Regions from separate parts of the Cohaesibacter gelatinilyticus genome, predicted to be linked through region 4. Evidence: predicted binding sites of a transcription regulator. Region 4 holds the regulator's gene; each other region holds the start of a gene.
The links. The regulator LexA, encoded in region 4, represses DNA repair genes until DNA is damaged. The targets are predictions, from matches to a motif close to TGTTCNNNNTGTGTTCNG.
Positions count from the first base shown of each region.

Region 1: recA (recombinase RecA) is a predicted target of LexA. The motif match lies at 5,507-5,524, and genes of this name have one in related genera.
Region 2: CRO57_RS09510 (ATP-dependent helicase) is a predicted target of LexA. The motif match lies at 4,030-4,047, and genes of this name have one in related genera.
Region 3: uvrA (excinuclease ABC subunit UvrA) is a predicted target of LexA. The motif match lies at 4,533-4,550, and genes of this name have one in related genera.

Region 1 is NZ_OBEL01000001.1:1,940,476-1,948,688, forward strand. It holds gene CRO57_RS08825 (NADP-dependent isocitrate dehydrogenase) at 1-740, shown strand, start outside; gene alaS (alanine--tRNA ligase) at 1,298-3,958, opposite strand; gene recA (recombinase RecA) at 4,391-5,458, opposite strand; gene CRO57_RS08840 (sugar phosphate isomerase/epimerase family protein) at 5,829-6,692, opposite strand; gene CRO57_RS08845 (NAD(P)-dependent oxidoreductase) at 6,721-7,611, opposite strand; gene CRO57_RS08850 (TRAP transporter large permease) at 7,806-8,213, opposite strand, start outside.
Region 2 is NZ_OBEL01000001.1:2,085,302-2,093,514, reverse strand. It holds gene CRO57_RS09520 (hypothetical protein) at 191-397, shown strand; gene CRO57_RS09515 (50S ribosomal protein L11 methyltransferase) at 558-1,430, opposite strand; gene CRO57_RS09510 (ATP-dependent helicase) at 1,550-3,946, opposite strand; gene CRO57_RS09505 (chloride channel protein) at 4,127-5,755, opposite strand; gene CRO57_RS09500 (FAD-binding oxidoreductase) at 6,053-7,465, shown strand; gene CRO57_RS09495 (AsmA family protein) at 7,546-8,213, shown strand, end outside.
Region 3 is NZ_OBEL01000001.1:1,227,010-1,235,222, reverse strand. It holds gene CRO57_RS05505 (efflux RND transporter permease subunit) at 1-608, opposite strand, end outside; gene CRO57_RS05500 (efflux RND transporter periplasmic adaptor subunit) at 619-1,608, opposite strand; gene CRO57_RS05495 (cation diffusion facilitator family transporter) at 1,810-2,754, shown strand; gene CRO57_RS05490 (AraC family transcriptional regulator) at 2,820-3,671, opposite strand; gene CRO57_RS05485 (single-stranded DNA-binding protein) at 3,860-4,405, opposite strand; gene uvrA (excinuclease ABC subunit UvrA) at 4,701-7,586, shown strand; gene CRO57_RS05475 (DUF1127 domain-containing protein) at 8,159-8,213, shown strand, end outside.
Region 4 is NZ_OBEL01000001.1:1,447,126-1,455,338, reverse strand. It holds gene gltX (glutamate--tRNA ligase) at 1-162, opposite strand, end outside; gene CRO57_RS06490 (ComEC/Rec2 family competence protein) at 541-2,889, shown strand; gene lexA (transcriptional repressor LexA) at 3,042-3,761, opposite strand; gene CRO57_RS06480 (sulfite exporter TauE/SafE family protein) at 4,052-4,876, opposite strand; gene CRO57_RS06475 (NHL repeat-containing protein) at 5,388-7,496, shown strand; gene CRO57_RS06470 (peptidoglycan-binding domain-containing protein) at 7,499-8,213, shown strand, end outside.

The sequences.
Region 1 (8,213 bases), 490 kb from region 4:
GCGAAGATGGCTCTGTGATCGAGAAGGAAGTATACGACGCTCCTGCTGCTGGCGTTGCCATGGGTATGTATAACCTTGACGAGTCCATCAGGGACTTCGCACGTGCTTCTCTGAACTACGGCTTGAACCTCGGTTGGCCCGTCTTCCTGTCTACCAAGAACACCATCCTCAAAGCCTATGACGGTCGCTTCAAGGATCTGTTCCAGGAAGTCTACGAGCAGGAGTTCGAAGCCGAGTACAAGAAAAAAGGCATTCACTACGAACATCGCCTGATTGATGACATGGTTGCTTGCGCCATGAAATGGAACGGCGGCTTCGTCTGGGCTTGTAAGAACTATGATGGCGATGTGCAGTCCGATACTGTTGCACAGGGCTTTGGCTCCCTTGGCCTCATGACCTCACAGCTGATGACCCCGGACGGAAAGATTGTCGAGGCAGAAGCTGCCCACGGCACAGTGACCCGCCACTATCGCCAGCATCAGAAAGGTGAAGAGACTTCGACCAACTCCATCGCTTCCATCTACGCATGGACTGGCGGTCTGAAGCATCGCGCCAAACTTGATGACAATGTCGAGCTTATGCAATTTGCAAATACCCTTGAGCAAGTCATCGTCAACACCGTTGAAGGCGGCCAGATGACCAAAGATCTGGCCCTTCTGGTTGGTCCAGATCAGCGCTGGTTGTCCACTACCGGCTTCTTGGACGCTGTTGATCAGAACCTGCAAAAAGCAATGGCATAACAAACACTAGGAATTACGTAGGGAGAACTGATCATTCAGCTCTCCCTATCCTTTCAATTGCAACTATTCTTAACAGGTATTTTTGACAAGGCTCTCTAAAAACCCTTTTGATGGCAATAATTTAATTATACAGCAGTTTCAAATGTTTAAATTAAAACAGACAAACATTAGGTGAAAAATAGCGCACAAACGACTTCCAATTACGCATTTGCGACTAGTTTTCTTGCGATTGAGCTATTTACGATCAGGCCAATTTGAGTTACGTACATCATGTGACTATTTCGATAGTCCGGTGGCTGCCTGATCACCCGCTTGCCCACCACCTCGATTGGTCAGGCAGCCATTTCTTCCCTAAAAGATTATCCAATATTTAATATGCATGGCGCCCCATCGGCATGCATAGGGAAGACTGCGGACTCAAAAAAGTATCTCTCATTACAAATAGTTTGGCGTATTTTTCGAACTCGATGATCCCTCCAAACAAAAAAGCACCGCCAAAGCAGTGCTTTCTATTCTCTTAAATCGTCGATCGAATGGACATGTTAGAGCGGTTGCAATTACAGCGCTGCGATATGACCTTTGATAGCTGCAATTGCAGCATCAGCTTGGGCTGCATCCTTACCACCAGCCTGAGCCATATCAGGGCGACCACCACCACCGCGACCGCCAAGCACCTCAGCTGCCAGTTTCACCAGTTCAACGGCATTGACACGCTCGGTCAAATCTTTGGTTACACCAGCAACAATACCGACTTTGCCATCATCAGAGACACCAATCAGAACAACCACGCCAGAACCAAGACTTTCCTTGCCCTGATCAACAAGACCTTTCAGATCTTTAGGAGAAATGCCTTCTGCGACCTTGGCCATGAATTTCAGACCATTGACTTCTTCATGGCTATCACCGCCAGCCTGTCCACCGCCCATAGCAAGTTTGCGACGAACATCAGCCAATTCTTTCTCCAGCTTACGGCGATCAGCAACCAAAGCTTCCAAGCGATCCAGAAGATCGTTCGGAGAGACTTTCAAGAGGCCTGCGGCCGCACGAACGCGAGCATCTTGCTGTTGCAAATAGGCACGCGCTTCATCACCTGTCAAAGCTTCAAGACGGCGCACGCCAGCGGCAACAGCACTCTCTGAGACCACAGTCATCAAACCGATATCGCCGGTGCGTTTAACGTGAGTACCGCCACAAAGCTCAACTGAGTAGGTCTTGCCAGCTTTTTCGCCACGCACAGCCTCACCCATGGAGACCACACGAACCTCTTCGCCATATTTCTCACCAAACAGAGCCATCGCACCAGCTTCGATAGCATCATCAACAGCCATCACACGAGTTTCCACGGCACTATTTTGCAAGATCATCTCATTGACCATGGCTTCGACATTGGCAAGCTCATCGTCACCCATTGGCTTCTGGTGCGAGAAGTCAAAACGCAGACGCTCAGGAGATACCAACGAGCCTTTCTGGGCCACATGCTCACCAAGTGTCTCGCGCAATGCCTCATGCAACAAGTGAGTTGCCGAGTGGTTGGAACGGATTGCCCCACGGCGCTGGCCGGAAACTTTCAGCTCCAGCGCCTCACCAGCCTTCAAGCTGCCTTCAACAAGCGTGCCGAGATGCACAAACATACCATCAGCTTTCTTGACGGTGTCGCGCACTTCAAAGCGAATGCCATCCGCCAGCATCAAACCTTTATCGCCGACCTGACCACCGGATTCACCATAGAATGGGGTCTGGTTCAAAATGACCGCACCCTCGTCACCGGCATTCAGAACATCGACCTCGGCACCATCTTTAACCAAAGCCATGACAGCACCTTCCGCTTTCTCGGTCTCATAACCAAGAAACTCTGTGCTACCGGCTTTTTCTTTCAGATCGAACCAGACTGCATCGGTAGCAGCTTCACCCGAACCAGACCAATTGGCGCGCGCTTCGGCCTTCTGACGTTCCATTGCGACATCAAAGCCATCAGTATCAACATTGATGCTGCGCGCACGCAGAGCATCTTGTGTCAGATCCAGCGGGAAACCGTAGGTGTCATAGAGTTTGAATGCGGTCTCACCATCCAGGCTATCACCATCTCCCATACCATCAGTCGCATCATCCAGTAACTGCAAGCCACGGCTCAGGGTTTTACCGAAACGTGCTTCTTCCAGTTTCAAGGTCTCAGTGATCAAAGCTTCTGCTCGGCCCAGTTCAGGGAACGCTTGCCCCATTTCACGCACGAGTGTTGGAACCATTTTATAGATCACCGGATCCTGCGCCCCCAACAGGCGGGCATGGCGCATGGCACGGCGCATGATACGACGCAGCACATAGCCACGGCCCTCGGAAGATGGCAACACACCATCAGCAATCAGGAAGCTGGTCGAACGAAGATGATCGGCAATCACACGATGGGAAGCAGCAGCATCGCCTTCTTCTTCGCGACCAGTAAGATCAACGCTATTCTGGATAAGCGCACGGAACAAGTCTGTTTGATAGTTGTCATGAGTGCCCTGCAGAACGGCAGCAATACGCTCCAAGCCCATACCTGTGTCGATGGATGGTTTTGGCAGATCGATGCGCTCATCCTTGGAGAGCTGTTCATATTGCATGAAAACCAGATTCCAGATCTCGATGAAGCGATCACCATCTTCTTCTGGAGAACCTGGAGGGCCTCCCCAGATGTGATCGCCATGATCATAGAAAATCTCGGAACAAGGGCCACAAGGACCAGTCTCGCCCATGGACCAGAAATTGTCACTGGTCGGAATGCGAATGATCTTGTCGTCGGACAAACCTGCAATTTTCTTCCAAAGATCAAATGCCTCATCATCCTCATGATAGACAGTAACCAGAAGCTTGTCTTGTGGCAGGCCAAATTCTTTGGTGATCAGGTTCCAGGACAGCTCAATCGCATCTTCCTTGAAATAATCACCAAAAGAGAAGTTACCGAGCATTTCAAAGAATGTATGGTGTCGTGCGGTATAACCGACATTATCCAGATCGTTATGCTTGCCACCAGCTCGAACGCATTTTTGCGAAGTCACAGCACGGCTATAGTCGCGTGGTTCCAACCCGGTGAATACATTCTTGAACTGAACCATACCCGCGTTGGTGAACATCAATGTTGGGTCGTTGCGCGGAACCAGTGGACCTGAATCAACAATCTGATGATTGTTATTGCCAAAATAATTCAGGAACGTGGATCGGATCTCGTTTACACCACTCATGAATTCACCATGTAATCTGTTATCGGTTGCAGGTATGTCCTCTTCCACTATCCAATGCTCTGACCAGCAGTAGCATCAAGATCAGTGAAAAGAGTTGCACCATTTCTAGTGGGCAATGTGATGTATAAAAAATCCAAGACTTTTCAGCACAAGAGCCCCTCGTCTTGGCGGTTTTAACGGGCGTTTTGGGTGCTGTCCATAAATTTGCAGATCCCAGCCCAAGAATTCCGCGCTCTCCCCCCATCAAAATGGATTTAGGAGGTGATTTTCACGGCCGATAGTGGACAAACATGGAAAATTCACATGCCATCACTCCATCCCCCGAAATAAAGCCACGCGCGCACAGAAAACGAAGTCAAAGAAAAATACCCAAAAGAAAAGGGCTACCAATGCAGCCCTTTCAAATCACTTCAAGCTTGATAGGAAAACGATTTATTCGTCATCTTCCTCCGGTCCCGTATTCTCAATCAGATCATCACCGTTCAATCCGGCATTTTGGCGAATGGCCATCTCAATCCGGTCTGCAATCTCAGGATTTTCACGCAGGAAATTCTTGGAATTTTCACGCCCCTGCCCCAAGCGCTGGCTATCGTAGGAGAACCAGGCACCAGATTTATCGACGATATTGGCTTTCACTCCAAGGTCAAGCAATTCACCCAGCTTGGAGATACCCTCACCATACATGATGTCAAATTCAACCTGCTTGAATGGTGCAGCAACCTTGTTCTTGACCACTTTCACGCGGGTCTGGTTACCTACCACTTCATCGCGATCCTTGATGGCACCGGTACGGCGAATATCAAGACGGACGGACGCATAGAATTTCAGTGCGTTACCACCGGTCGTGGTTTCAGGGCTACCGAACATCACACCAATTTTCATACGGATCTGGTTGATGAAGATCACCATGCAATTGGTTCTGGAGATGGAACCCGCCAGCTTCCGCATGGCCTGGCTCATGAGACGCGCTTGCAAACCAGGCAGAGAATCCCCCATCTCACCTTCCAGCTCGGCACGAGGCGTAAGAGCGGCAACAGAATCGACCACCAGCACATCAACAGCACCAGACCGGACAAGGGTATCCGCAATCTCAAGCGCCTGCTCACCAGCATCCGGCTGTGAGATCAACAAATTATCAATATCAACGCCAAGTTTACGGGCATAAATCGGGTCCAACGCATGCTCGGCATCCACAAAGGCGCAAATGCCACCGCGCTTCTGGCTCTCAGCCACACAATGCAAAGCAAGTGTCGTTTTACCGGAACTCTCCGGTCCATAAACCTCGATGATGCGCCCTTTTGGCAAACCACCAATTCCAAGCGCAATATCCAGTCCCAGAGACCCGGTAGGAATAGCATCAATCTCGACCACATCCCGCTGGCCAAGTTTCATGACGGAACCCTTGCCAAACGCCCGATCAATCTGTGACAGGGCGGCTTCCAGTGCCTTTGTTTTATCCATGCTGCTTCCTTCAACAAGTCGGAGACTATTCTGAACCATTTTGAGCCCCATTTTTCACAGCCACTTCATCAGCGCAACCATGATTAATGTACTCATTTTGTTCTCATTTTCAAACAAAATTGTAAATAATGGATAAATATAATATTTTAGCTTTTGTTTTCAGTATGTTCTCACGGGAAAACTAGTAGACTCTACAACAGGCAAACTCGCATCCGAAACAACCGATTCGAGGTGAGGTGTTCAAAACATGCCTTCCTCTGGCCAGAGACTGTAGCACAATTCTCGCCCGACAGTTCGCCACTCGGCAGTGGAGTGCCGAGTGGCAGGATCCTCACAACCGAGGCTCCTTGGGGGCACTGGCCCGCCCTGATGATTGTATGAAGCAGTCAGAGCAAGCCAGAACATCGGATCAACCGTAAATGTCCTTGAACAACCCGATACATTGACGGAAACCGTCTTCGAAATTGTTGTTACCGGGATGATAGACACTCTCAAACGAAATCACACCGTCATAATTGTCAGCACGTAAGGCATCGGCCATTGGCTTGAACTGATCAGCCAATTGACCCTCACCCATTTTCTTCACGGTCAAAGTCGCACGCGGCGTATCTACCAGCACGTCCTTGATGTGAATATGGCCAAGATAGCCATCTTTGACCTCTTCATAACCATCCGGAAAAGCAGTCTCATGACACCAGCAATTATTGGCCGGATCCCATAGAACCTGCAGCGTACCCTTGGCACCCAGATCATCAATCAGCTTGCGACCGGTATAGTTGGAATTGACCATGGTTCCGTTGCCGGTCTCAACCACCAGCTTGACGCCAGCATCCTTGGCCACATCGATGGCCGGTGCAATCAAAGGCAACATGGCGTCCCATGCCCCTTTGGCAACATTCCACTTCTCGGCACCATTATTGCCCCAGAGAATCTGCTCCTTTTTCGGGGTCATGATGCGCACCAACGGACTGCCTACCACGTGGGCCATATCGATCACGCGCTTCAAGGCATCCATATGTTTGACATGCAACTCATCGCCCGGCTTGTTCGCACCGGTCATTCCCGCAAAGATATGGCGGGAGAGACAGGAAACAGGCTTGCCACGGTCACGCAGCAAAGTGTCGATTTCCTTGATCTCTTCTGCCGAATGGTCCCCAACTTCGGTATCGCCGACAAACTGCAGTTCGGCATATTCCAGGCCGAACTCATCCATCACATCAACAGTATGTTTCAGATCACGGCTGATACCGTCACAAATTACACCAAGTTTCATTGATCTTGTTCCTTCTTGTCTCAGCCGATTAGCGATGCAATTCTGCACCGATGATTTCTTCAATCACCCGGGTGCAAACCCAGTTGTCGCCATTTGGATATTTGGTTTTGCCGGCATGGAAAATCTGCATGGCTGTCGATGCAGTATGCATCGGTACGCCCAGATCTCGGGCCATATCCAGACAGATGGTCAGATCCTTATGCATGGTCGCAATATGGGACCCGGTGCCCTCAAATTGACGATCAATGATGTTTTCCAATGCGGTGTTGGAAACACCACATCCTGCGCCGGAAGTAGAGAACACCTTGAAGAGAACCTCACCGGACACACCAGCTTTGGCCGCCAAGGCAGCTGCTTCAAAGGTGGCCGAGAAAATGGAACCGATCAGAGACTGCAAACAGGATTTGACCGTTTGGCCGTCTCCTGCATTGGCACCCACCCGGTGAATGGTCTTGGAAACAGCTTCCATGACGCCTTTATAGTCATCAAGCTGTGCATCTGTTCCTGCAGCCATCATGGTCAGGGTGCCACCTTGTGCGCCTGGAAAACCACCAGATACAGGGCTATCGATCAAGCCGATACCAGACCCGGCCATACCTTCTGCAATGTCACGGGCTTCTGATGGTTTGATCGTGGCGGTCAGGATAACAACGCCACCTTCCGGCATATTGGCAGCCAAACCATCTTCCCCCAGAATAACGGCCTTGGCCTGATCACCATTCATCACCATCACATAGACAGCATCAGCATTCTGCGCGACTTCCTTGATAGAAGATGCTGCCTTGCCGCCCATCTCGACAAAAGCCGCCATACGATCCGCGGACAGATCCAGTCCTGTCGTCTCGAACCCGTTCTTGATCAGGTTCTTGGCCAGACCACTGCCCATATCCCCCAATCCAATTACACCTGTACGCTTCATGGTACTTTCCTAAATCTTCCGGCCGCACCGGCGAGTTGATGACTGGTATGCGTAGCCCTGCCCTGACGCTCGTCGAGAACAACACCTGCACTACCGGCTGTGTGAGGATTTCAAACGCTCAATGAGCGTCGGGCGGGTCCGGAAGACACCTCACTGCCCTTGTTCTGAAAGCCTCTCCCGATCAGGGCGAAGCTTTAGAAAAACAAGCTTGGCACCCAGAGCACCAACTCCGGGAACAGACAAAGCAGAAACATCACCATGACATTGGCGAGCAGGAAGGGAGCTGCCCCCACAAAGATGGAACCAATTCCCATCCGCGCAATGGCAGCACAGACATTCAGACAATTACCAACCGGTGGAGTACAAGCACCAACAGCAAGACCACTCACCAACACCACGCCAAAATGCACGCCGGACACTCCAACTGCTGTAGCCGCTGGAAGCAGAACCGGGGTCAGCAACAAGATAGCCGGGCTCACATCAATGAAGGTACCAGCAATCAGAATGATCACCGCGATCACTAGCATCAGCGCAGTCGGGCCAAGATCAAGACTGACTACATAAGCGGCCAACATGTCCGGCACGCGCTCCAGAGCCAACAC
Region 2 (8,213 bases), 640 kb from region 4:
GATTTGATGGTGCCCAATGTACCGATGAAGTGCAAGGTGGCTTTAGGGGGCTGTCGTGTTATCCGCTGAAAAATTTGCTTAACCTGCCATGCATTTTTTGCAGAGCTGTCTTGTAAAACTGAGACTTCTCAAATGTATGGAAAATCCACATATTAGGCTCAAGAAAAACGCAAAGAGCAGAGGGCCATTGATGGCGCCTCCCAACCTGCTCCATGTAAAGGATGAGACCATGTCCGTTATTCGTCGTACTTTTGATCGTATGATCCACGCTCGCGAGCAGGAAGCTCGTCGTTATGTTCAAGCTTACATCCGCAATGCTGACCGTAGCCTGCTTTCTGCTGGTGGTTTTGATGCGGACGAAGTGAAGTCCAAAGACGCAAAATATCTGCCATTCTAAGTTCTGGAACTTGACTTGGTTTGGATTCATCAGTCTTGCGACTGAGAAAAAGTAAAGCGGGCCTTGGCCCGCTTTCTTTGTATCTAGAGCATATGCCCGCAAACCGCGCACACTTTTGGGCAATATGCTTCTAGGGTATGCCTGATCAGAAACTGTATGATCAGCTCTGCAGGACCAGAACCAGCCAGCCATCTTCTTCTACAGCGCGCAGCAGATGGAAGCCTTGTTGACGATAGGCTGCAACGACCTTGGCTTTCTGGTGAGGCAACAAACCTGAAAGCACAATGCGGCCACCCAGCATGGTGTTGGCGGCTACATCCTTGGCCATGTCACAAAGTGGTCCGGCCAGAATATTGGCAACGATCAGATCGAACGGGCCTTCTTCCTTGAAAATGGGATGGCTGAAGCCGGAAGCACAAGCAAGTTTCACATATGGATGCACCTCATTGATTCGGACGTTGTCGCGGCTGGTTTCAACGGAAATCGGGTCAATGTCGGTTGCCACAATGGTCTGCTTGAGCAATTTTGCAAGCGCAATGGCAAGGACAGCTGAGCCTGTGCCGAGATCCAGAATGCGTTCAGGTTGAATTTGCTTCAGCTCTTCACTCAAGACCTTCAGGCAGCCTGCTGTGGTGCCATGGTGGCCAGTGCCGAATGCTTGACCAGCATTGATCTGTACAGGAATGCGGCCTTTGGTGTTCATGCCAACATCATGGGAGCCATGAATAACAAAACGGCCTGCTTCAACTGGCACCAGGCCTTCCAGGCTTTTGCTTACCCAATCTTCGTCTGGCAGAGTTACCTTTTCCAATGGTAGCGAGATGTCCTGAGTCTTCAGATTGTCCAGTGCTCGGGAAAGGGCTTCGTCGGCAATTTCCTCAGCTGGATAGAGGGACAAGGCCCAGACTTTGGCGTCTTCATCAATCTCGAAATTGGAAATGGCAAAGCCGTCTTCTTCGAACAGGACTTCAAGATGCCGGGCGGCATTCTGGACCTGATCGGCAGGGCCTTCGGCATAGAGATAGTGGGACATGTGTCAGTCTTTCGCTTGACGTATAACGCTATGGCAACTCGATGCCAATTTTGTGCTTCGATAGCGGCTCTTGGAGGTAAAGGCAAGATCACAAGATGTTCCGCTGGCGTTTCCGCCAATCAATGACGTTCCACAAAGCTGTCAATCACCCGCTTAGTGCCGGTAGAAAACTCGACTGTCAACTTGTTACCTTCGATGGATTTGACATTCCCGTAGCCGAATTTCTGATGGAAAACACGCTCACCTACTGAATAGAGAGATGGTGTATCTGAGGTGCCTTTGGCGATCAGTTCGCCATCAATCACCTTGCCACTGGAAGCAGGTCCGCCTCCATAGCGTTGCTTGGGCTTGCCGGTTTTCTTGGCCTTGTTGTTTTGAGCGCGTTTCCAGCCCGGAGTATCGTAATTGTTCTCGAACGGATCGGAGCTATCAAAGCGGCTTTTGCCATAGATGGAGCCACCGACACCGGAATTGCCATAGCCGCCATAAGTGGATTGGCTCTCCACAACGTCCACATGAGCGGGAGGCAGTTCGTCCAGAAAACGCGATGGGACGGAACTCTGCCAAAGACCATGAATGCGGCGATTGGAAGCCACATAAATCTTGGCACGTTTCTTGGCACGGGTGATGCCCACATAAGCAAGACGGCGTTCTTCTTCCAAACCGCGTGTGCCGGATTCATCCAAAGCACGTTGATGAGGGAAAAGACCTTCTTCCCAACCTGGCAGGAAAACGGTGTCAAATTCCAATCCCTTGGCTGAGTGCAATGTCATGATGGAGACTGCTTCATTACTTTGGGCAGAATCACGATCCATGACCAGCGCAATATGTTCCAGGAAGCTTGGAAGGCTGTCGAACTCTTCCATGGAGCGGATGAGTTCCTTCAAGTTGTCGAGGCGGCCAGGGGCATCAGCGCTTTTGTCCTTCTGCCACATCTCGGTATAACCGGACTCATCCAAAATCATTTCAGCCAGTTCGGTATGCTTCATGGAAGCGAGCATGGTGCGCCAATGGGTAAACTGGCCGAGCACGCCCTTCAGCGAATTGCGCGGACGCGGTTTGAGTTCTTCTGTCTGAACCAGATCAGTTGCAGCTTCGGTAAGAGGCAAACCATGGCTTCGGGCGTGATCGTGAACTTGTTTGAGTGTTGCATCACCCAGGCCGCGGCGCGGGGTGTTGACGATACGCTCAAAGGCCAGATCATCGGCAGGTTGTACCACGCAACGGAAATAGGCGAGGGCATCACGGATCTCGGCGCGTTCATAGAAGCGCGGGCCGCCAATGACGCGATAGTTCAGCCCCATGGTGATGAAGCGATCTTCGAACTCGCGCATCTGGAATGACGCACGGACGAGAATGGCAATTTCGTTCAGATCATGTTTGGCACGCTGGAGATCTTCGATTTGCTCACCGATGGTGCGGGCTTCTTCCTCGCTGTCCCAAGCTGATGTGACTGTTACCTTCTCCGCGTCGTCATCTTCGATTTGGGGATGAAGCGTTTTACCGAGACGGCCTTCATTATAAGTGATCAAATGAGAGGCTGCGGCAAGAATATGGACCGTGGAGCGATAATTGCGTTCAAGTCGAATGACCTTGGCGCCGGGAAAATCTTCCTCGAACCGCAGAATGTTATCGACTTCTGCGCCACGCCAACCATAGATGGATTGGTCGTCGTCACCAACGCAGCAGATATTATTGCCGCCTTGGGCCAGCAGGCGCAGCCAGAGATATTGCGCGATATTGGTGTCTTGATACTCGTCCACCAGAATATAGCGAAAGCGCTTGTGATAATCGGCCAATATGTCCGGGTTTTCGCGGAAGAGCCGCAAGCATTCCAGAAGCAGATCTCCAAAATCACAGGCATTGAGAACTTTCAGGCGGGCCTGATATTCCGTATAGAGTTTGACGCCATGGCCTTGGGCAAAATAATAGCCTTCGTCTTGTGGGACTTGTTGTGGCGTCAGGCCGCGGTTCTTCCAGCCATCAATCAGAGTGTTCAGTTGGCGCGCAGGCCAGCGCTTTTCGTCCAGGCCTTGGGCTTGGATAAGCTGCTTCATCAGGCGAAGTTGGTCGTCAGTATCAAGGATGGTGAAATTGGATTTCAGATCCACCAACTCCGCATGTCGACGCAGGATCTTCACGCCAATCGAGTGGAAGGTGCCCAGCCATTGCATGCCCTCGACATTGCCGCCGATGAGATTGCCGATGCGGTCCTTCATTTCGCGGGCGGCCTTGTTGGTGAAGGTCACTGCGAGGATCTGCCAAGGCATGGCGCTGCGGGTTGCCAGAATATGACCGATGCGGGTGGTAAGAACACGGGTCTTGCCTGTACCTGCGCCAGCCAGCACCAGAAGTGGCCCATCGATGCTTTCTACCGCATCCCGTTGTTCCGGGTTCAGGCCATCCATATAGGGTACGGGCCGCATCTTTTGCAATTGTGCTCGAATGCTTTGATGATCAGGCTCACCGTCTGACGGAGTAGGGGGTGTCGGTGGTGAAGCAAACAAGTCAGACATGGAGTGAGTGGGTCCTACTGGATCGGTTTATGCATGGCATTGAAGGGCATAAGCCCTTATAAACCAGATTTCGAATCTGGATCTAGAACATTATAGCAACATAATGGCTTTGTCAGGACTTTCTAAGCCTTTTTTAAAGGGGGCGATAGAAGTCAAATGCCATTGGTGGGCATTCCAGTCTTAGCGGTGTTCTTGCGCATGGGTGTCGATCAACAGGTCGTTGAAATAGCGAAGGGCATCAACTTGCTTTGCCCAACCAAGTATTTTGGTTGGATCATCAGGATCTGCGACGGGGATTGGTTCGCCACCACAGGCGTCAAAGGCCTTCAAAGCTGTTTCCAGATTATCCATCAACCGTAATGTGTCTGAATCTTCCGGAAGTAGATGGTCTTCTTCCAAAGCATCCTCTGTCAAAGGATGATAGAATTGCGCCACTTTGATATGGGTAACAAGGAACTTGTGATCACCTTCCTGTAAGAAGACACCGCGCATTTCCAGCTGCCAATGAAAATAGGAGCGCCCATGCAGTGCCAATGTCAGGCCTGTGGCAATGGAGACTGTGATAAGTAGTGCGATGGAGAGCGCATATCCACCGGTGAGCTCAAAGACGATCATTGTGGTGGAGACAGGGGCGCCGAGAACCGCAGCGGCCACGGCTCCCATTCCAAGAATGGAATAGAGGCCCTGGCTTGATGCCATTTCCGGGAAGACTTGCGCAGCGATGATGCCAAAGACACCGCCAGTCATGGCGCCGACATAGAGCGAAGGCGAGAAAATTCCCCCGCCGAAACGCGAGGCGAGCGTGATGGCTGTTGCCGCTGTCTTGGCAATGATCAGCGCGAAAAGCATGGCGAGGGGCAGCTTTTGGTGCAGGGCCATGTCGGTTGCTTCATAGCCAACCCCCAGAACTTCCGGGAACACCAGAGCGATACAGCCAATGACAAAGCCACCAATGACTGGGCGCAGGAACAGCGGTATTTTTACATGCCGGGCGACCCAGTCCGTGCCCATCAGAGAAAATTGAAACAACACAGCAACGACGGCACAGGTGATACCGAGCAAAGCAAACGCCGGGAGTTCCCAATAGGATGTGATCTGATAGGCCGGGATGTCAAAGGCTGCTATATCGCCAAAATAAAGGCGGGACAGCAAGGTGCCCATGGCTGACGCCAGAACGATAGGCACAAAGGCAGTCATGGCATAATGGCCGAGAATGACCTCATGGGCGAACAGGACGCCGGCGATGGGAGCATTAAAACTGGCTGATACTGCACTGGCGACGCCACAGGCCAGCAAGGTTTTGCGGGCAGTTGAGGGCAGACTGAACAGTTCGCAGACGATTTTTGCAAGACTGGCACCCAGATGCACCATTGGACCTTCACGACCAGCACTGGCACCAGCGCCCAGTGAGACGATGGTCACGGCGGCGCTATCCAATCCTTGCCAGAAACGCAGACCGGAACCACCGTGAGCACGCGCCTCGATGACATCGGCAACACCTTCAGCGCGTTTGATCGGATGGACATATTCGAGAAACAGACCGACAAAGAGCCCACCCAATGTAGGAGCAAGCAGGATAAGCCAATAAGGTTGGTTATCGGCAGCGGTGGCGATGCTTTCACTTATGGTGCCGAGCCACGTCCATTGCACAGCGCCGATCCCCAATCGAAATATGATCGCTGCGCAGGAGACAAGCAGGCCAATCAGAATGGCCAATAGCCATAATTGTGGTTGTTGAGTTGCCAGATAGCTGCGCCAATTGGGTTCGATCCAGTTTTTGGCAAGGGAGACGGGATTTAACCAGCGCATGTTTTTCTTCTGGCCTGTTGTTTGTGATGCTCGATAATTGGCTCTTGTGCCAGAGTAGCATGTCTTACGAAACAAGATTGCTTGAAATTCAACTATAAAGCCAGATTCGCCAATTCAAAAGCGCTCTGCGTGGTAAGATCTACAAGCTTTTGTGAGCAGAAACAGCTTTGTCCGAGTTGATAGCTAAGGCAGCAGGATGCGCTTTGTCCTGTCCCATAGAGCATTACTACGCTATTTTCGCGTGGTTTCCTTTGCTAGATAAGACACAAACGAGAAGAAAAGCAGGAGATAACCCCCATGGTTGAGCCAATCTTTGCGCGTGTAAAGGACCAGAAGGCTATCGATGTTGTTTGTGCGGAACTGGAAAGTAAATATTCCAACCGTTTCACGAAAGGGGAAGCTTTGCGCGAACAACACGGTCATACGACCACATGGTTAGAGAATCAGGTGCCGGATGGCGTGGTGTTTGCTCATTCTGCAGAAGAGGTCTCCGATATCGTCAAACTTTGTGCTGAATGCAATGTTCCTGTCATTCCGTTTGGTACAGGTTCGTCGCTGGAAGGACATCTGAATGCTCCATATGGTGGCATCTCCATAGATGTTTCCCAGATGAATGAAATTCTGGACGTGTATGCTGAAGATTTGAGCTGCCGTGTCGGGGCAGGTGTGACACGAAAGCAGCTTAATGATTATTTGCGTGATACCGGCTTGTTCTTTCCAATTGATCCTGGAGCTGATGCGTCCATTGGTGGTATGGCGGCAACTCGTGCTTCTGGCACCAATGCAGTTCGCTATGGCACCATGAAGGACAATGTTCTGGCGATGACTGTTGTGATGCCTGATGGTGCCATTGTCCGCACTGCCAGCCGCGCCAAGAAAAGCTCCGCTGGATATGATCTGACACGTTTGATCGTGGGATCAGAAGGAACTCTCGGTATCATCTGTGACGTAACGTTGAAATTGTCCGGTATTCCGCAAGCTATAGCAGGGGGCATTTGCAATTTTCCTGATCTGGAAAGTGCTTGCAATGCCGTGATTCTGACCATTCAATGTGGTATTCCCATTGCCCGTATCGAGCTGCTTGATCCTCTCCAGGTCAAGGCTTGCAACGATTATTCCAATCTGAACTTGAAGGAACGGCCAACTCTATTTGTCGAATTTCACGGTTCAGAGAATGGAGTATCGGAGCAGTCTCAGCTGTTCTCTGAAATTGTTGCGGATTGTGGTGGTGAAGATTTCCAATGGACAACGAAAGCAGAGGAACGCACGGCTCTTTGGACTGCACGCCATGATGCCTATTGGGCAGCACATGCTTTGCGCCCGGGAGCCAAGGGATTATCTACGGATGTTTGTGTGCCAATCTCACGCCTTGCGGAATGTGTCATGGCAACCCAGGCTGATCTTGATGAATTTGGTTTCATTGCTCCTATCGTGGGGCATGTGGGTGATGGTAATTTTCACGTGCTGTTGTTGCTGGATCCCGAGAAGCCGGAAGAGCATGAAAATGCGGAAATCTTCCTTGAACGTCTGGCCTTGCGCGCCATTGAAATGGGCGGAACCTGTACCGGCGAACATGGTGTTGGTCAGGGCAAGATGAAATATATGAGTTATGAATATGGTGCGGGTCTTGGTGTCATGGCGGCCATCAAACAGGCAATTGACCCCCAAAATATTATGAATCCGGGGAAAATCCTTCCCAAAACTGATTGAGGACGGTTTGGGATTTGCCGCTTTGCCCGTGACAGAGTAGCTTAAGGCCACAACCCAGTAGTCCATAGACCGCCTTTGTTGTGGTTTTCAGTTCGGAGGGTAAGGCCCTGAATACGCTCTATATTGGTATTGGCGGCACAATTCTGCTGGCCCTGATCATTGCGTTGGTGGGACCGCTTTTTGTTGACTGGACGTCCTATCGTTCAGCCTTTGAACGTGAAGCCAGTCGGGTTTTGGGGCAACCGGTTCGTGTTCTTGGCACAGCGGATATGCAAATTCTGCCCTTGCCACATCTACAGTTTGGTACTGTGCATGTGGGGGCCGACCGGGATAAGCCGCTACTGGTTATTGATCAATTTGATGTACGCATTGAACTTCTGCCCTTGATCAAGGGGGAGGTCGAGGTGGTCGATATGACCTTGACCTCACCGCGTTTGCGTCTGGATCTTGATGAAAAGGGTCAATTGAGGTGGAAGCGCCAACCTGATCTGCAAGCTCATTTGGTGCCGACACATATCAGTCTTAATGATGTTATCATCAAAAATGGACAATTGTCTTTGGCCGATAGACAGACCGGGCGTGTCTTTCAGCTTGATGATTTCAACGGCAATCTTGCAGCTCGTGATCTGTTTGGGCCGTATAAGTTCGAAAGCTCATTTCTTCATGATGGTCAGCCTTATTCTTTGATGGTGTCAACCGGTTCGCCTAATTCTCAAGGAGTTCGGGTCAAGAGTCTGTTGACCCCGGC
Region 3 (8,213 bases), 220 kb from region 4:
GAGAGTTTTTCAGCATCTGGTTCTACACGGATCTGGTCCGGACGACCACCAACCAGATAGGTCAGGCCAATATTTTCCAGCTTGGCCAGCTCCACTCTTAGTTCATCCGCAATGTTATAAATCGCATTATCGGTCCATTTGTCAGCCACTTCTGGCTTTGGCGACAAAGTCAGCACAGTGATGGCTACATCATCAATGCCACGGCCGACAATCAGCGGCTCCGGTATCCCAACCGGGATCTGGCTTAGGTTTGCTTTGACCTTATCATGCACGCGTAGAACAGCAGCATCAGAGCTGGTGCCCACTAAGAAACGAGCCGTAACGGTGACCATATCATCCATACTTTGGGAATAGACATGCTCGACCCCATCAATACCTTTGACAATCGTCTCCAACGGCTCGGTGATCAGCTTGACCGCATCTTCCGCTCGCAAGCCATCAGCCCGCACATGGATATCAACCATGGGCACTGAGATCTGAGGCTCTTCTTCGCGAGGCAAGGCCATCAAAGCCACAAGGCCGAGGGCAAAGGCGGTTATGAGCATCAAAGGTGTCATTGGCGACGAAATGAATGACTTCGCCAGATTGCCGGAAATTCCAAGTTTCATTGTCATCCCCTTATGGCTTGACCAGCTTGTCGCCATCACCAAGACCGGAGAGGACTTCGATCATATCCTTGCCATCTTGCTTATAAGCATGACCCGCTTGAATGGCGATATCGATCGGCTTACCTTTGGCGCTGATGGAGCGCACATAGTCAACGCCATATCGGGTAAAGATGTAGCCCTTAGGCACCAGGTAGGTTTCGCGTGAGCCAGCATGCACACGCACCTGGATACGCTCACCAACGAAATAGTCGCCCAGACCGTCAACATGCGCATCGGCCAGCACGCGACCATTTGAGATTTGCGGATAGACTTTTGAAATTTTACCTTCGCGGACACAGCTTTCGTCACACCGGTTCCCACGCCCGGCAACTTCAACCATATTCCCCTTGGCAAGAAATCTTGCATGACGTTCAGGCAAGGCCAAACGCAAGATGTAATTTTCCCTGGCAATCGTCGCGACGGCTTCACCTGGCATGACGACAGAACCAACAGTCAATGGTACATTCAATACACGGCCGGATTGCGGGGCCAATACAGCGCCCTCCTCCGTCTGACGAACGATTACGGCGCGCTCCGCTTGCGCTGCTTCCAGTTTGCTGGAAGCCACATCGAACTGTGTAAGAATCTGATCACGGCGGACTTTGGAGATGGTACCCTTTTTATAGAGACTTTCTGCACGATCCTTATCGGTCTTGATGTTATCGATCTCTCGTTGCGCGGCTCGGATCTCCGCATCCACCGCCTGTATTTTCAGCGCCAGCTTCTCATCGACCACACGAGCGATAGTTTGTCCTTCCCTCACCATATCTCCTTCAGTTACCGCAAGTTCGGTGACTGTACCGGGAATGCGTACTCTTGCTGCGATTGAGTTGGTAGTCTCGACTGTGGCATAAACAGCTTTTTTATCCTCAATCAAAGTGAGATGAACGGTGAAATTCTCGGTATGAGCCGTGGTCAACCCACCAAGAAGGATTGACAGACTTAACAGAGATGGTTTCATTGCCGACGACAAAAGAGTGACGATCCACGTCGCTCTTGAGGACGATATCCAGGATGATTTTGCGTTGCGCATGGCGAGGGTCTCTGGCTTGAATTTTTATATTAGTATTATCGAATATATGAAATAAAAGCCATTGTCAAAGACCTGTCGCCAAGAATCGCATAGATAATAGGCGCGACGACTTTAAGACAGGAGAGCAGAATGGCCTCTGGCTCGAAGAAGGTTATTTATGCCGCCTTGGCGGGGAATGGTTTGATTGCGATTACCAAGTTTTTCGCTGCATCCGTCACAGGCTCTTCCGCGATGCTTTCAGAAGGCATTCACTCGCTTGTCGATACCGGGAATCAGGGCTTGCTTCTGTATGGCTTGAAGCGAGCGAGCCGTCCCGCAGACAAGAAACACCCATTCGGCTACGGCGCCGAGCTGTATTTCTGGGCCTTTGTCGTGGCCCTGCTGATTTTTGCTGTTGGCGCAGGCCTCTCCATTTATGAAGGTATACAAAAGGTTCTGCATCCGCACCCTGTCTCCGATCCGACCATCAACTTTGTTGTTCTAGGGGCAGCGTTAGTCTTTGAAGGTTGGGCTTGGTGGGTTGCATTAAAAGAATTTCGCTCCACCAAGGGCAAGCGTGGCTGGATGCAAGCTGTAAGCGACTCCAAGGATCCAACCGTCTTTACCGTCCTGTTTGAAGATTCAGCCGCCATGTTGGGCCTGATCGTTGCCGGTATCGGTATTGCCGTTTCATATTATATGAACATCCCATGGATGGATGGTGCAGCCTCCATTATTATTGGTATCATTTTGGCTGGCACAGCCATGTTGTTGGCGTATGAAACAAAGGGTCTTTTGATTGGAGAATCTGCTTCAATCGAGACTGAAGAAGAACTCGCTCAGATGGTCACTTCGCATCCAGCTGTCACTATTGTCAACGAGATCCGCACCTTGCATCGCGGACCGAATGACGTATTGCTGGCTTTAAGCCTCGATTTTGAGAATAGCATGATTGTTGGTCAGCTGGAGGTCGTGATTGCTGACCTGGAACGTCAAATTCGAGAACGCTTCCCGCTCATCAAGCGTATTTTCATCGAAGCACAGAGTTATAAGGACCATATCGAGGTCGCAACCGAACAAGGCGATCAGATCTAGATCCAGTGCAAATAAATCTCTGAACAGATTAAAGGCTAAAGGGGCGCCTCCTTTAGCCTTTTCATTTATTTGAGTGGCATGTAGATTTCCGTCACCAGATCCGACGGAACCGTTGTTTTTGGATCATTGAGGTAGCATTCAAAACACGGAGCCTCTGCGGTTTCCTCTCCGCTTTCCGAAAGCCATGCTCCAAAGAACCATTGATAAGCCTTCCCAAGCTCGGCATAGGGTCCTTTATGGATCAATACTGCGTGACGGCCACCGCCGACACTACGAGTAGAAATGCCATATTCCTCATCACTATAGTCCTTATCAACGACGAATCCTGCAGCAGAGCGCAGTTTTTCAGTCTCGACCGATGCCGGATCGTCATAATAGATGCCTATGGATTTGGCAGTCTGATTAAGCAGACCATTTTTCGCCGCCCAGATCCCCGCCTTTTCAAAGGCCTTTCCTACCTGCATATAATCGCCATGGTGATCGACACAGGCCAGTTTCATCGGATCAATTGACTTGATTTCTACGTCAAACATTTTCTTCAACTCCATTGTTGGGATAGACACAACGGGAATGTCCTGACGAATAGAACGATATGATGCCGGGGCAGCTCCATAAGACGACTTGAATGCGCGACTGAATGCTTCGACACTTCCATAACCGGCTCGTTTGGCGATGGCAGTAATCTCACTACTTGTGCGAATCAAATCACCAGCAGCACGATGCATACGCAGGCGACGCACACTCTGCATCACCGTTTCATTCATCAAACCGTGATAGATACGATGAAAATGACACCGTGAAAAACAAGCCACATCCGCCAGTTTATCCAGATCAAGATCTTCATCCAGATGATCTGACAGATAAGCCAGAACCCGCTCAATACGCTTGAGATAGCTGTCTTGCATATGTTTGTTCATAATCAGGACCTCCTTACAATTTCACGCTATCCCAAGGCAACTTGATAAATATTGCTAAGTTGAACTCAACACACAGCGCCTATACCCGTCCAGCTTTGCAGTCTTTTGGAAGAAATGAAAAAACCCGGCAGATTTCACACCATACCGGGCTTTTGATTGAAGTATTTATGCGCTCAAACGCGAATTGCTCAAAACGGGATATCGTCATCCATATCGCTGAAACCGCTGCCACCTTGGCTACCGCCGCCTTGCTGGCCACCGCCGCCAAAACCGCCGCCACTCTGCCCGCCCTGAGGACCGCCGAAGCCGCCTCCGCCAAAGTCGTTACCGCCGCCCTGGCCACCAAAGCCACCGCCCTGCGGACCAGCTCCACCACCTTCACCACGATTATCAAGCATGGTCAATGTGGAATTGAAGCCCTGCAGAACAACCTCTGTGGAATAGCGATCCTGACCACTTTGATCCTGCCATTTACGTGTCTGCAACTGGCCCTCGACATAAACCTTCGAGCCTTTGCGCAGATAATTCTCTGCAACACGGCACAGGCCTTCATTGAAGATCACAACGCGGTGCCACTCGGTACGTTCACGACGTTCACCAGTATTGCGATCTTTCCAGTTTTCGGAAGTCGCAATGGACAGATTACAAATTGGCCGACCATCCTGAGTACGGCGAATATCGGGATCAGCCCCCAGATTCCCTACGAGGATGACTTTATTTACGCTTCCGGCCATGTCCATGTTCCATCTTGTTAACGCCAAATCTTGGAGCGAGATCATAGCAGTTTTGATCCAGCATGCCACCATCCGCTGACACTTCCCACGACTTTATCAGATCGCAATGTACTCGCCTCTTGAATTAAGGAACAAATCATGCACAAATGCAATCGAAAATGCTAAAAATCCCGGCATGAATCAGCAATCCGGCTTGTTTCCTGACAGATGTGTGCTTATCTCCCACTGAGTCCAGAAACAAATCCAATCATATTTTACGTAGCAGATCCGCTCTTCCCAAGGATGTTTTACGACCATGACTGACACTTCATTATCTTCCCAGAAATCAATCTCCATTCGTGGTGCACGGGAACATAACCTCAAGAATGTCAATCTCGACATCCCGCGGGACCAACTGATTGTGATGACCGGTTTATCGGGCTCAGGTAAAAGCTCGCTCGCTTTTGATACCATCTATGCGGAAGGCCAGAGGCGTTATGTCGAGTCTCTCTCAGCCTATGCGCGTCAGTTTCTAGAAATGATGCAAAAGCCAGATGTCGATCAGATTGACGGCCTTTCTCCCGCCATCTCCATTGAACAAAAGACCACGTCGCGCAATCCACGTTCAACTGTCGGTACTGTCACCGAGATTTATGACTATATGCGCCTGCTGTTTGCGCGTGTTGGCATTCCCTATTCGCCAGCGACAGGTCTTCCGATTAAGAGCCAAACCGTCAGCCAGATGGTTGACCGTATCATGGAACTCCCGGAGAAATCCCGTCTCTATCTGCTGGCGCCAATTGTTCGTGGGCGCAAAGGGGAATATCGCAAAGAACTCGCCGAGCTGATGAAGAAAGGCTTTTTGCGCGTCAAGATTGACGGTGAGTTCTACGAAATTGCTGACGCTCCTGCACTAGACAAGAAATTCAAACATGACATTGAAGTTGTGGTTGATCGTGTGGTCGTGCGCCCGGATATGGAAAGCCGCCTAGCCGACTCGTTGGAAACGGCCTTGGAATTGGCAGAAGGGCTGGCTGTCGCTGAGTTCGCTGATCAAACCGAGGACGATGGTAAACCCAAACGAGTGATATTCTCGGAGAAATTCGCCTGCCCGGTCTCCGGCTTCACCATACCCGAAATTGAACCTCGGCTCTTTTCGTTTAACAACCCCTTTGGCGCTTGCCCGACTTGTGATGGCTTGGGAAGCGAGTTGCAGATCAGCCCTGACCTCGTCATTCCTGATACGTCATTAAGTCTGAAGGACGGAGCCATTGCACCATGGTCAAAAGGAACCTCCCCGTTCTATCGCCAGACATTAGAGGCTTTAGCCAAGCATTATCAGTTTGAGCTGACCGTTCCATGGATAGAACTCCCCTTCAAAGCGCAAGAAGTTATTCTCTACGGCACTGGCAAGGAAAAGATCCAGTTTGTTTATGATGATGGTTCTCGCTCCTATAAAGCCAACAAACCTTTCGAAGGTGTCATTCCGAATCTGGAACGTCGCTGGCGAGAGACAGAGAGCAATTGGGCACGCGAGGAAATTGGCAAATATCAGTCCACCCATCCCTGCTCGGCTTGTGAAGGCAATCGCTTGAAACCTGAAGCCTTGGCTGTGAAGCTGGATGGCAAGCACATTGCGGATATCTCGAAGCTGTCAATCAAGGATGCAACCGTCTGGTTCACCGGTCTTATTGATACGCTCAGCGCTCAACAAAAGGAGATCGCTGAACGGATTCTGAAGGAAATTCGCGAGCGTCTGGCCTTTCTGAATGACGTAGGACTTGAATATCTCTCCCTGTCTCGTAATTCCGGCACCTTGTCTGGCGGCGAGTCTCAAAGAATTCGCCTTGCATCACAAATTGGCTCGGGCCTGACCGGCGTTCTTTATGTTCTGGATGAGCCTTCTATTGGTCTTCACCAGCGAGATAACGCCCGCCTTCTGGATACACTTCGTCATTTGCGCGATCTGGGAAATACCGTCATTGTCGTTGAACATGATGAAGATGCCATTCTGACTGCTGATCACGTCATTGATGTTGGCCCGGGTGCCGGTATCCATGGTGGGCGCGTTGTCTCCGAAGGAACCCCGAGTGATATTCTATCCGACCCCAACTCACTCACGGGACAGTATTTGTCGGGTGCCAAGAGCATTCATATTGAAAACGACCGCCGCAAGGCAAAGAAAGGGCGTGAACTTACCGTTGTCAACGCGAGAGGTAACAATCTTAAGAATGTTACAGCGTCCATTCCTCTGGGCACCTTTACCTGTGTGACCGGCGTATCAGGGGGCGGCAAATCGACTTTCCTGATTGATACCCTCTATAAGGGAGCTGCGATGAAGCTGAATAAGGCGCGGAATATGCCAGCTCCGCATGATCGCATTGAGGGATTGGAGCATATCGACAAGATCATTGATATCGATCAGTCGCCAATTGGCCGTACCCCGCGTTCCAACCCGGCAACCTATACCGGTGCCTTCACACCAATTCGTGAATGGTTTGCAGGCTTGCCGGAAGCAAAGGTTCGCGGCTATGCACCAGGTCGTTTCTCGTTCAATGTGAAGGGTGGACGCTGCGAAGCCTGCCAAGGCGATGGCGTTATCAAGATTGAGATGCACTTCCTGCCTGATGTCTATGTGACGTGCGACGTCTGCAAGGGCCACCGCTATAATCGAGAGACCTTGGAAGTCAAATTCAAGGAGAAATCCATTGCCGATGTACTGGAAATGACTGTTGATGAGGCTGCAGAATTCTTTTCAGCTGTTCCGTCTGTTCGTGACAAAATGATCACTCTGCAGCGAGTTGGACTTGGTTATATCAAGGTTGGTCAACAAGCCACGACACTGTCTGGCGGTGAAGCGCAGCGCGTAAAGCTGTCAAAGGAACTGTCCAAGCGCTCAACCGGTCGCACACTCTACATTTTAGATGAACCGACGACCGGCCTGCATTTCCACGATGTCGCCAAATTGCTGGAAGTACTTCATGAGTTGGTCAATCAAGGCAATACTGTTGTCGTGATTGAGCATAATTTGGAGGTCATCATGACCGCTGACTGGGTTTTGGATCTGGGACCTGAAGGTGGAGATGGTGGCGGTACCATTGTTGGCCAGGGAACACCGGAAGACCTGATTGAGAATTCCAGGAGCTATACCGGGATCTTCCTGAAAGAACTGGTTGACCGCCGCAAGGCCGCAGCTGAATAACTAGCTCAATAGATGATATCTGACTTGAGATCTGGGCTTTGTCCTTTGAGTTAGGTACAAAGCCTTAGTCATTATTGGTTGAATTTGGTGGTTCCAATATCAGTCAGCTTTGACACACGAACAACCGCTGATCCTGGTTATTGTATTAGCTCGGATTTTCACTTGAACCGATAAGCATCATTGTCTGTTTTTATAAATTTTCACATTGCCTGCATTTTATTCAAGCACCTTTTCCAACAGCCCCAAACTCACATCCATGTTCCCTCGAAATTCATTTATTTTCGTTTCAAGTGCTTTTCATACCCATTGACAGCATATTATTCCAAATGGCTGAAATGTCTGATCTTCAGATTTTCAATACTATTAAACCTTTGAGAATCAACGCGGTATAATTCTGTTCATATTTGTCCAGAGATAATATGTATTCAAGGAATGCATGTCTTGCAAAACAGCTATGCAATATTGTGCGGTGCAAAATTTTTCAAATCATATTATATCTATTTTCAACAAAGCGAGGCCACAGAGCATCGCAAGAGATTGTGCCACGTTGCATAACCACAAGGAAATGAGCAATGTTTGATAATGTCGTGAAAAACTATCGGCAGTGGCGTAATTACCGCAACACTG
Region 4 (8,213 bases):
TGCGTCGGTTGACCGTTCACGGTCGGTATCTTCAATGCGCAAAACCATCTTGCCGCTGTTGGCTTTTGCATAAAGCCAGTTGAACAGAGCGGTACGAGCCCCACCGATATGAAGAAATCCAGTCGGGGAAGGGGCAAAGCGTGTTACAACCTGTGCGCACATAATGCTATCAGTTACCTGTCGTTGTGGGATAGGATGGGTATTGGCCATGTTAACCACCATTTGGTGGAGCCATTGCCATGATTTGCTAAGCATCTAGCACAGCTTCCTAGGCAGGTGAAAGACCTCATGCGCCATAGAGCAACGGAAAAAGGTGTAAAAGGGGAAGATTTCGCTGCACCAGCCTCAGAGCTGGGTGGCGGGATGCATCGGGATGGTAAGGTCTCCGAATTTTCTGATAATGCTTATTCCGGCTTTTTGCCCCCTGATAAAGGGCGGCGCTTTCGTTTTTGGTCTGAGCGCTTCTGGTTTCAGGTTCAAGATCAATGGCGTCGGGATTGTGATTTCAACAATGCCATGTTGTTGTGGTCCGCATTCTTATTGGCGCTGGGAGCGGCAACCTACATTTATTTGCCGGATGAACCTGTTTGGTGGCTACTTTTGCTAATGTGTTTGATGTTTGGTGGTATTGCCTTTCGTGCTGCAAAAAGAGGAAAGAGCTTTACTGTTCCGGTACTTTTTGCCTCTTTCTTGTTTGGACTAAGTGCTGCCTGTTTGCATGGGCAATTTGGAGGCACGCCCATTCTGACCTCTTCTATGTCTACCACGTTTATCGGAAGACTTGAGCAGATCGAATATCGTTCCGCAGATGAGAGATGGACAATAGCCATAGAGAATATTGAAGGTCTGGCAATTTCAAATACTCCCAGAAAGTTGTTGTTGATCCGTCGTGCGAAAGAACCGAAGTTTCAAGCAGGTGATCGAATTGAAGCATGGGCAAGACTTATCCCCCTACAAAGACAAGCTTTTCCGGGTAGTTTTGATTATGGACGTTACCTTTGGGCAAGACAGATTGGCGGACAAGGTTATTTGGGTCGAAGGGTGAAACTGCTTGCTGATGGAGCTGGGGCCACCAACATCTCACTGTGGCTGGATGTATGGATGAGGATTGAGCAAGTGCGGTCCAATATGGCGAGCTATTTGTTTGCCCATATGGAGGTAGGGCCTGCTGGTCTTGCATCTGCATTGGTTGTCGGGAAACGTGATTACCTGACCGTTGAGACCAAAGATGCTCTACGCCTCTCTGGGCTTGCTCATATTCTTGCAATATCCGGACTGCATATGGCTCTTGTGACCCTGACGATCTTTGGTGGGGTTCGTTTGGCTGGTAGCTTTATTGAACCGTTGGTTTTGCGTTACGATATTAAGAAATTGGCTGCTTGGGCTGCTCTGCTGGCTGCAACTTGTTATTTGGTTCTGTCGGGACATGGCGTGGCAACCATTCGAGCCTATGTGATGATGGTCATTTTTCTAGGTGCTATTTTGGCTGGGCGCCCAGCACTGACGATGCATAATGTGGCTCTAGCCTTGATTATTCTTGTTCTGTTTCAACCGTTTTCAATTGTCGAGCCAGGCCTGCAAATGTCATTTGGTGCTACTGTAGCACTTATAGCAGGCTATCGGTCTTTGGAAGGAATGACGAAATGGAGAGCTTGGGGTGGAAGGTTTGCAGGAAATGTTCGGGATGATTTCAATCGCCAGATAGAACGCCAAGGCAGCGTGATCCATCGTGGTGTCATGCAGATTGTGCGTTGGTTTGCGGGGCTTTGCATCACTGCATTATTGGCGGGTTTAGCCACCACACCGTTTTCAATTGCTTTTTTCCATCAAATGGCACCTATGGGATTGATAGCCAACCTAATGGCGATGCCGATTTTAAGCTTGATTGTGATGCCTTCTGCTTTGATTTCCGCACTGTTGATTCCAGTTGGATTACAGCAATGGTCATTGGCTGTGATGGAATGGGGACTGGAGCAAATCATATATGTTGCCCAATGGGTTGTTGATATATCTCCGCAGATTGCATTGTTGGTAGCTGGGCCAGCGGGATTGGCATTGGCAAGTGCCGTAATATTGACGTCTATCGCAATTCATCCCAACCGATTGGCAGTTGGGGCGTCGCTTATTGCTGGGGCAGGGCTGTTGGTATTCAATCAATTACAAATGCAACCTGATATCTGGATTGCTGAAAATGGAAGATCAATAGCAGTACGTGATGGCAAGGGGCATTGGGTTTTTGCTGGTATCAAGGAGGACCGTTTTCTGGCACAAGCTTTATTGAAGGCAGATGGAGACACTCGGGCCTTGCCATCCATCGCTACTCGCAATCAGAATTCACCGGCGATCGGCGACGCATCAGGAGAGGTGCGATGCGATGGAGATGCATGCCGTCTCAATGTTTCTTCTAATGGGCTGCAATGGGCTGCCGAGCCGAAAAGAGAAGTTTGGAGCGTTTCACTGATAAAGACCATGCGGGCATTTGCCGAAGAATGTGCTGTTTCAGATATCGTGATCTCAGCTCTGCAGGTGCCGGAAAGCTGTAGCCGACCGCTTTTGGTTGTTGACAAATATCGCCTCAAGCAACACGGCAGCCATTTTCTCTGGCTGCCTCGAAGTGATGCAAGTGACCGCGCAGCAAGGTATTCAGGAGAGTTGGAGCGGAAGGAGAAGCTTGTCAGTTACTCAAGCGCTCCGAATATGGTCAAGAACGACCAGCCAGTCGTCCATCGAGCTGGAAATTTGTCGGCAAACTGGCTGGTTTGGCCAGATCCCGATCTGAAACAAGTCTGGCATTTGCCTTCCGGAACTGTTTCTAAGTTGAAAATAAAGTCTTCTCAGCCTTATGCTGGTCGACCTTGGCAGAAAACAACAATATCTGAGAATGATTAGGTGTCGCTACATAAGGAATGGCTTCTGTCAGATAGCTGAACAAAATGTTTCGAGTTTTTTGATGTCAATCATACCTAAAACTGCGTGATCTGTATTGGGAGGAAACAAACCACGCAGGATTGAGAGGCAAATCCTCAAAAGATCTATAGACCTTAATACTGACGCATCAAGCCAACCAGTTTACCTTGTACGCGTACCCGATCTGGACCAAAAATACGTGTCTCATAGGCAGGGTTGGCGGCTTCCAGAGCAATGGAGGCTCCCTTCTTCCGAATCCGTTTCAAGGTTGCTTCTTCTTCATCTACGAGTGCGACGACGATCTCTCCTGAGGAAGCATCATCGGATTTTTTGATGACAACCGTATCACCATCCAGAATACCAGCTTCAATCATGGAATCTCCGCGCACTTCCAGTGCAAAATGTTCGCCACCACGAAGCATTTCAACCGGGACAGAAATTGTATGAGACTGGTTTTGGATGGCCGAAATCGGAACCCCGGCAGCGATACGACCCATGACAGGAACGGCAACACCTGATGTATTTTCATCATTGGAGGGAGCACTGGATTCTGGTGCCGGAGTACGCAGCTTTCCAAGCCCTCCTTCAACAACGCTGGGTGAGAAACCCTTTGTGGTTTTGGCAAGGCTGGGAGAATTGGCCTCTGGGAGCTTCAAAACTTCCAAAGCACGGGCACGATTTGGTAGACGGCGAATAAAGCCACGTTCTTCCAGCGCGGTGATCAATCGATGAATACCGGATTTCGAACGTAGATCCAGCGCATCTTTCATCTCATCAAATGATGGAGGAACGCCGGATTCCTTTATCCGTTCATGAATGAACATGAGCAATTCATGTTGCTTTCGAGTCAGCATTTTCCTCTCCCAATAATATTGCACCATATATCACGAGTTTTCATTGATGAAACATCATTCACTGGTCAAAACCCAAGACATCACACACTGGCCAAGGTGCGTCGAAACTTCGAGAATATTTAGGTCGTGAATATTCGTTTCCAACAAACAATCACTGAGCTGTATTCCCTTAGAGACTCACTTGGCACAAATCACGAACAAAATATAGCTGTTCTTGCTGTGTTCCGCAAGTTCTTTCGCCTTGCGGCCAAAAGAGGAGCTGCCCATTATCGCTTAAACCCATCGTATTTTTAAAAGCCGACGGCTTTGCGGAGCATGTTCATGGCAACGATTATCAGGAAAACCGCAAAGACCCGTTTGAGCGGTTTGGGATCCAACGCATGAGCCAACTTTGCTCCATATGGAGTGGTGATCAGCGTCATGGCGATGATGATGAAAAAGGCTGGCAGGTTGATGGCACCGATCGTGAAAGGAGGTCGAACCGTCTGCGCGATATCGACCATCATAAAACCAGGAAGCGAGGGCACTGAGATAGCAAGGCCGAAGCCCGCTGCGGTTGCCACAGCACGGTGAATGGCAACATTATGCAAGCTCATGAGTGGAACTCCCAAGCTACCTCCGCCAATGCCCATGAGCACCGACAGGAAACCCAATATCGATGCGAGAATGCTGCGCAAGATGCCAGTCGGCATCTGCTCGGCAATTTGCCAACTCTGACGACCAAAGCCGAGATAGAGGCCGACCAGGATACCAAGTCCGCCGAAAATAGCTTGCAACACGTCTGAACGAAGTTCAGAGGCGGTGAAGCCACCGATGATCGCACCTACTGAGATGAAGATGGACCAGATCTTCAGGATATCCCAATCCACCGCTCCTTTTTTGTGATGGGAATGGAGCGAACGGATGGATGTCACAACGATTGTGGCGAGCGATGTACCAAGGCAAAGCTGCATGACTTGATCACCACCATATCCCAGTGATGAGAAAAGATAGAAGAAGGCTGGAACCAGCACGATACCTCCGCCTACGCCCAAAAGGCCCGCAATAACACCGGCAAAGGCTCCTATTGCCAGCATGAAGGCAAGGAGGGGGAGATAGCTGCTTATTGTTTCCATGAGAGTTTCCGTATGGCCACTTGGTCGGTTGCGTGGAGAATAGTGTTAAATCAGAGGTCGGAAAAGAGCTGGCCGAAGCCGGGGAGTTGACCCTTTATACCTACAGATCGAAGACAATTCCACATACTGGCCTTATTACTGCAAACTGCTTGTTTATCTATCAATCAAGGGAACTCGTTCGTGTGTCTGACTGATTAATATGTCCGGTGTTTGGGCCTCTAATCTTGAGACTGCGGAATATGTGAATGGTGTTTTTGAACGCCTGAAAGGACGAAATTGGTCTAATGGAGAAATTTGATCTTCGATTAGTCTGCGAACTCGGTTATTCTTTTTACAATCATTTATTTCGAAGCAGAGCCTATCGCTCTTCGTATGTGGCAATTGTTTCATAATTGCCTACTTGCGCTTGTTTTGATCAGATTGCCGAACTTCGGTATTTGAAATTTTATAAGAACCAAAAGCGGGGATAGCCCGTCCTAGAGATGTTGAAATATTTTGGGAGATTTTAGTCATGGATATTCGAAATGGTTTGAAACATCATTTGCGCCATGCTCCGCTGCCCCTGATATTTTGTCTGTCTGTATTAGCGACGCCTGTTGCACATTCGGAAGAGGTGAAATGGCGCTTGCCCAAGCTCTCGTCTCCTTCCAGCCCGGGTGCGACTGGTGCGGAACAGCAGACAGATGGGGAGGGGTATGAGATTTTTGCCGCTGGCGGCGCGTCGCTTTTGGAACCGAGCATTCGGCCTCAAGCGCGTTTGTTCAAAGGCGCTAGCGCAGCCACATCGGGCTTTTCCGGTTCTTATATAAGATTACCACTTGTTGCTCCTGGTGAGACACCAGAGGTGAATGCGTCGCCGGAAATGCGATTCATTGATCCAAATGGTGCGTCAGTCACGCTTTTGGGTCTGGATAATATGGAGGCGGCGATGGTTGCGCAGGAGATCAAACGTCGCCCTTATGATCAAATTCTGGCCAAGGATGTTGGGCAGGTATTTGGTCTGGCCATGGATGATGCAAAAGATCCAAGCCTCTTTATTGCTGCGGCATCTGCTTATGGCCTTCCAATCGTTGGAGGGGATGAGAATGGTGATGGCGTTGAAGATCGTCTATTCTCTGGCCAGGAGGGCGCTCGTTTCATGGATGCACTCTTTGGTTCCAATCCTGAGAGCGGTCCTGGCACCATTTATCGTGTTGATGGCACCACAGGCCAGATTGAGGTCTTTGCCAATATTGAACTGGATGGGGTGAAAAATTCCGGCCCTGGCCTTGGGCAAGTGGCTTATGATCCGGTCAGTCGTCAGATCTTTGTCTCCGATCTGGATACCGGCATGATCCATCGTCTGGATATGAGCGGAGCAGATCAAGAGCAATTTGATCATGGCGTGACGGCTCGCTCGCTTGCTGGGCGGCCTGAGATTGCATTTGATCCTGCTAATCGTCTGAATATTGAAGACGAAGCCTTTGATGCCGAGGATCCTTCTACCTGGCACTATACAGCGCCAGAGCGGCGCGTCTGGGGTTTGGCCGTCCATAACGGGCGGCTTTATTATGCTGTGGGGGACGGTCCGGAGATCTGGTCTGTCGGTATTGATCCTACGAGCGGAGCTTTCTCTTTTGATGCGCGTTGGGAGCTGACGCTGTCTGATGAGCATGGTGATGAGGAAATCTCCGATATCGCCTTTGGTGCCGATGGTTCCATGATTCTTGCGCAGCGTGGCAAACGGGTCGCACGGTTTGATTTCACGGAATTGGTGGAGGGTGGAAACGCCAAGACACTTCGCTTTTACCGTGAAAAGCCAGACGATCCGGCGACACCTTCCAAATGGGTCGAGAAACCAATTGAATATGCAGTCGGTTTTCCCGCCAGTCATGATAATGGCTCTGGCGGAATTGGTCTTGGACCTGCCTATGATGAGTTTGGCCGTTTGAATTTCAAGGCCTGCAAAGGCACACTCTGGAATAGCGGTGATCGTCTGCGTGGTGGAGAGGCTTATGCCGATGCTCTGCGCTCTGGTGGTGCTTTGGCCATCGATGGCTTGCAGGGACAACCTGTCGGTCTTTCAAAGGCTGAGAACAGCCCGCCATGGGTGAGTTATTTCCATGACTATGACGGCCGTTATCCAAGCAAGAAGAATGCAGGGCATGTCGGCGATGTCGAGATTCTTGGTTGTCAGGGTGAGCCGGAATATGGCTATTTTGATCCGGGTATACCGGACTGGCCGGGAGATCCCGGTGGTGAATGGTGGCCATGTCTGTTCAATCCGCAATGGTGCGAGCCGCCAAAGCGTGATGTCTGTGTGAATACCAAAGCCAAACTGGTTTGTGATGCGACCAAGGGCAAATATGTGCTGAAACTGATTGCATCCGAAGGCAAGGATTACGGGTTCGACACCATGTCCATCATGGATCCAACGTCCCGTATGACGGAACTGCCCGGTGATAAGCCATTTCCTGGTTCTGTTTCTGTGCCGACAACTGGTTTGCTGAATGGATCGCTCGGTCAGGTCAATGTTTGTGCTTTCAATAGTGCAGACAAAGCCACAGGCCAGCCATTCGATTGCTGCAAGGTCAGCGTCGAGTTCACCATCCCTGACATCAACTGCTCACTGGGAGAATGATCATGTTTCTTTCTCTTATCTCAAAACCGAAGCTGAGCGGCTTGAAGCGTCTTGGTTTGGTTTGTTTAAGTCTGGCTTTCGCTACACCGAGCTATGCAGCAACAACTCCTTCAGCTATTGATTGGTCTGTTGCTCCATGGCAAAGCGTTCAACCCGTAGAAAATGCACCTGTGCGTATGCAGGTAGCGCAAGCCAAAACGGTTGAAAATCTGCGCCCGAAAGAGGAGGGAGCAGAACGTGACCCAGACCGTGACAGAGATCCTGATCGTGGTAAGGGTTGTAGTCCGTTCAAACCCGAATTTGAATGTGATGAAGAGACCGGAGAGGTTATCGTCACTCTGGTCAATAGTGTTGGTGACTTCGATGCAGATGACATTTCCATCAAGGTTCTGACACCTGGCATTACTCTGTCATGGCCAGATCCGACTGATCCTTTGCGCGTTCGTTTGGAAGGTGCATTGCCAGGTCAGGTGATTGTTCTGGAAACCAGTGCTGTTCAAGTCGGTGGCGGCTCCGAGCCAGGCTTGGATAAGTGTTGCATGGGTAAAATCCGCATCAAGGTGCCGAGATTGCCATGTAATGAGGATAAGCCAAAGCTGAAGGTCAAGAAGAATTGCCGCAAGGCAGATGATAGCGAAGGCGGTGCCAACGCGATCTGTGACATCAGTGTTTTTTATAGTGGTCCAGCTCCAACTGCTGCCAACCCGTTGCGTCTGA